Regions from separate parts of the Flavobacterium sp. PL002 genome, predicted to be linked through region 1. Evidence: riboswitches for the same ligand, from Rfam matches in the RefSeq annotation. Region 1 holds a riboswitch; the other holds the start of a gene.
The links. Region 1 has a riboswitch for S-adenosylmethionine ahead of thrA (bifunctional aspartate kinase/homoserine dehydrogenase I). Riboswitches for the same ligand answer to the same signal wherever they lie in the genome.

Region 1 (2,482 bases):
AGGGACAAAACGGTTTAGTGACCTTTGGTTTAAAAGGTGGTTTTGAAGCGGCAAAAAAAGTAGCCGATGATACAAAGTTGTTTTCGTTGTTGGCTAATATTGGAGATACAAAATCATTAATTATTCATCCAGCAAGTACAACGCACCAACAATTATCTGATGAACAACAATTGGCTTCGGGGGTTTCTAAGGATTTAATTCGGCTTTCTGTAGGTTTGGAAGATATTGATGATTTAAAATCCGACTTAAAAGCAGTTTTTGATTTTTTGTAAGAATTTATAAAGAGCGATTATTATCGATTAAAAACAGTTTTTAGGACTAAATGTAAGGTGAGTTTTATACTATTATAATCTCGGTTTATAACATTACAATATTTTGCTTAAATAAGCGTTAAAATGTTGAATATCATTAGGAAAACAGGAAAAAAATACTGAAATTTGTCTCAAGAAAATACCAAAGATGAATTTAATCATTATTGTAAATTTTAAAACTATTTCGGAATCATCCGCAAGGAAGTGATTGCCTTACATTATATCTATAATTAAGCATCAGCCTTCCTATATTATTGGAGGGCTTTTTTATTAAAATAATTTAGAATTTAAAGATAATTAATATGGGAAAACATTTTTTTAGAAATAATAAATCGCTACTGATTACCTTATTTGCGAAAATTTGTTGATACACCAAAAGTATAAGTTATTATAACTTAAACCCTTTTGGTATACACCCAAAAGGGTTTTTTTATAGTATTTAAATAGAATAAAGAGTAATAAACAAGCAAGGATAAACATAACAACAATTAAATAAGTAGACACATGGGGACAATTAGTAGAATTACCAGAGCAGTAAGTTTTTTAAAGAATTTAAAGGCTAAAAAAAATATTATAAAAATTACAGTTGATGATTTAGTTCATCCAAGATTTGGCATCAATGATACAAATGCTAATGATTTAAATAAATCGCCAAATTCGTTACAGTTTTTGATGTATTCAAAGGAAAACGATACTCTTTTTATCTAATTGATAGCGAGCTGTCTTTATAGTGATTTACACGCGAGGAATTTCTGAATTGTTATGTTCAGTGATGTCTTGCGTTTTTTTGTTACATTATGTTTTATATCCTAAAAGGGCGCTATTATTATTTGCTTGTTAAAAAAAATAATAGTTAATTTGTATCTTTAAGTTCACACACGTATTGAAATGTTATAAAGAAAGGACGAGGGATTAGACCCGATGAAGCCTTAGCAACCCTTCGAGAAATCGAAGAAGGTGCTGCATTCTACCACTCCCAAAAGTGGAAAGATAACAACAAGAATTTCTCTAGTATTTACCTAGTTTTTTCTTTTTAATATTTCCAAATACAAATCAAAATCAATAAAAGATTTGACATTGGAAAATAAACCAACACATATAGCCATACATAATTTCACCACACACAATGGTGCTGTTTATGCTACCTTAAACTTAAGTTATCAGGTTTTTGGCGCCCCATTGCATACTGCTCCCATTATTTTAATTAATCATGCCTTGACTGGAAATTCTCAAGTGATTGGAGAGTCGGGTTGGTGGAATGATATTGTAGGCATAGACAAAACAATTGATACTCGAAAATATACCATCGTCTCCTTTGATGTGCCTGGTAATGGTTTCAACTCAGCTACCATTGAGAACTACAGAGATTTTATTGCTAGAGATATCGCTCGAATATTTATCGAAGGACTTCGCGTTTTAAAGATTGATTCTTTATTTGCCCTTATCGGAGGCTCGGTAGGAGGTGGAATTGCCTGGGAAATTTTGGCCTTAGAGCCTAAACTAGCGCAAAACTTTATTCCCATAGCCACAGATTGGAAAGCGACAGATTGGTTGATTGCCAATTGTTATTTACAAGAGCAAATTTTGAATAATTCTAAAAAGCCAATTGAAGATGCGCGCATACATGCCATGTTGTGTTATCGCACGCCAGAGTCATTTAAGGAAAAATTTAATCGTGACATTAATGTACAGCTAGAGACTTTTCAAGTGGAGAGTTGGCTGAACTATCATGGAGAAAAACTAGAAAAAAGATTTCAACTTGCGGCTTACAAAATGATGAATCAGCTTTTAAAAACGATTGATATTACTCGGAATCACGAGTCTTTAGAATCAATCATTTCAAGAGTAGAAGCCAATATTTATATCGTAGGAATTAATTCTGATTTGTTTTTTACAGCAAAGGAGAATAGAGAAACCTACATGGAAATCAAGAAATTTAAAAATAATGTATTCTACAGTGAGATTGACTCTGCACATGGTCATGATGCTTTCTTGATGGAATACGAACAATTAGACAATTTATTAGAAGTTGTTTTCAAAAATAAAAAACAGATGAAAATAGTAAAATTTGGTGGAAAATCTTTAGCTAATGGCGAAGGTATCGATACAGTTGTAAATATAATCGAGAATAAAATTAAGCAAGATGAAAAAATAGCAATTGTGGTGTCGGC
Region 2 (2,482 bases), 1.8 Mb from region 1:
GATCAAAGCTAATGCTTACGTAAAAGAAAGAAATGCTAGATTAATAGGACCTAACTGTCCAGGAGTTATTACTCCAGGTGAAGCTAAAGTTGGTATTATGCCAGGTTTTGTTTTCAAAAAAGGAACTGTAGGAATTGTTTCTAAATCAGGTACATTAACTTATGAGGCTGCTGATCAAGTAGTAAAACAAGGATTAGGAATCACTACTGCAATTGGTATTGGTGGAGACCCAATCATTGGTACAACTACAAAAGAAGCTGTTGAGTTGTTAATGAATGACCCAGAAACAGAATGTATCGTTATGATAGGTGAAATTGGTGGTCAACTAGAAGCAGATGCTGCTCACTGGATCAAAGCTGATGGTAACCGTAAACCAGTAGTAGGATTTATTGCAGGAGTTACTGCTCCAGCAGGTCGTACAATGGGTCATGCAGGTGCTATTGTAGGTGGAACTGATGATACAGCAGAAGCTAAAAAACAAATCATGAGAGAATGTGGAATACACGTAGTGGATTCTCCAGCTGAAATTGGTAAAAAAGTTAAAGAAGTTTTAGGATAGTCTTACTATTTTAAATAAAAATAGAATAAGCCTCACATTTGTGGGGCTTTTTTATTATTATACAAAATTAAAGAAATACCTTTGCAGCTGATTAAAAATTAATGCTATTTAAGTTCAAAAAGAATATAGTTAAAATAGCTCTACATTTAATCTATAGTTTTTCATTTTAAAATGAAATCCCGAATTACCCAATTGAGAAATAAAATAAAAGAATATGTATAAAGAATTAGAGAAATTTAAAAGTAACGGTCAATTTTCATTTACAGCAGAAGATAGTTTAGAAGAAAAATGCAATGCTTCTCAAGGAAGTGGTGTTTTTTTAGTTTTTGCAGTAGCAGAAGAGAAAGAGTTGATTATGGTAGGTTCTACAGGAACAGTACAAAACAACGGAACTCTAAAGATTAAGAATGGTGGTCTAAAAGAAAAAATTGTTGAAGGACACCAATTCGCAAAAACAGGAAGAAAATATTCTTGGCCAGCACAAATGGCTAAAGAAGATATTAGTACTTTAGAAGTGGTATGGTATGAAACTTTTAATGAGGATACTAAAGGAATTCCTACTGCAGTAGAAGGACAAGTTTTACAAAATTTCTTAGATGAAAACGGAAGATTACCAAGATGGAATGTAGCTTTTTAAGCTTATTTCTTCAAAAATATAATATATTATAAAAAAGCTTTACTACGGTAGGGCTTTTTTTATGCAATATTTTATGCAAGTCCTTGTATAATTGTAGAAATTATAACTACTTTTGCATCCGTTATCACGAATCTCTAAATGAGATAGCAACCTGCAACAACGAGCAAGGTGCTAAAACGATAAGCCAAATCCTTTGGAAAAAATGTTGTTTTACATTCCCATATTTTAGCTTTGTTTATCTTGATAATTTTAATTTTTTAAAATATATCTATGTCTACATTTTCAAAAAACACCGGGAACCCTTATGCTTTGATTCCGTTATTTGTTTTTATTTTTACTTTTCTAGGTGCTGGAATTATTCTTGATGATTTTTATGCCTTTCCGTCACCAGTTGCTGTGATGGTAGGTATCATTGCTGCATTCTTACTTTATAAAACAAGTACAGATGATAAAGTGGCTACTTTAATTGCTGGCTGCGGAGAAAGTAAAATCATGACCATGTGTTTGATTTATTTGTTAGCAGGTGCATTTGCAGTTGTTAGTAAAGCGATGGGTGGTGTTGATGCCGTTGTAAATCTCGGGATCAATACAATTGATGTGGCTTATTTTCCGTTGGGGATATTCTTGATTGCAGCTTTTTTATCTACTGCCACAGGAACCTCAGTAGGTGCAATTGTTGCTATTGGACCAATAGCTATTTCTTTAGCTGATAAAAGTGGCGCTTCATTGCCTTTAATATCAGGTGCTTTATTAGGCGGATCAATGCTAGGAGACAACCTTTCTATGATTTCTGACACTACCATTGCAGCCACACAATCATTGGGATGTGAATTGAAAGACAAATTTAAAGTGAATTTATTTATCGCTTTTCCAGCTGCATTTATTACTGTTTTGGTTTTCTTCTACTTAGGTTTAAATTCGGATATTGTAACTGTGGCTATTGCAAAAAATGATTTTTCATGGATTGCAATTGTGCCTTATGTATTAGTAATCATCCTAGCATTAATAGGTATTAATGTTTTCTCGACTTTAGTAATTGGAACTCTGTTAGCGGGAATTATTGGCTATGTTGGTGGTTCGTTTACTTTAATGGAATTTACTCAAAAAATTTACGAAGGCTTTACCGGAATGACTGATATTTTCTTGTTATCAATGCTTACAGGTGGCTTAGCGGCAATGGTTGATAAGGCTGGCGGAATTACATATTTATTAGTCCAAATAAAAAAACGCATCAAGAATAAAAAATCGGCACAAGCGGGAATTGGGGCTTTAGTAGGTTTTGCTAA

Region 2: another riboswitch for S-adenosylmethionine. It lies ahead of ACVEGE_RS16575 (Na+/H+ antiporter NhaC family protein); the one in region 1 lies ahead of thrA (bifunctional aspartate kinase/homoserine dehydrogenase I).

Annotation. Positions count from the first base shown of each region.
Region 1 covers NZ_CM135110.1:1,089,359-1,091,840, reverse strand. The annotation lists gene ACVEGE_RS04830 (O-acetylhomoserine aminocarboxypropyltransferase/cysteine synthase family protein) at 1-272, shown strand, start outside; gene ACVEGE_RS04825 (hypothetical protein) at 816-1,019, shown strand; SAM riboswitch class I at 1,200-1,308, shown strand; gene thrA (bifunctional aspartate kinase/homoserine dehydrogenase I) at 1,389-2,482, shown strand, end outside.
Region 2 covers NZ_CM135110.1:3,784,135-3,786,616, forward strand. The annotation lists gene sucD (succinate--CoA ligase subunit alpha) at 1-559, shown strand, start outside; gene ACVEGE_RS16570 (hypothetical protein) at 774-1,196, shown strand; SAM-I-IV-variant riboswitch at 1,313-1,409, shown strand; gene ACVEGE_RS16575 (Na+/H+ antiporter NhaC family protein) at 1,467-2,482, shown strand, end outside.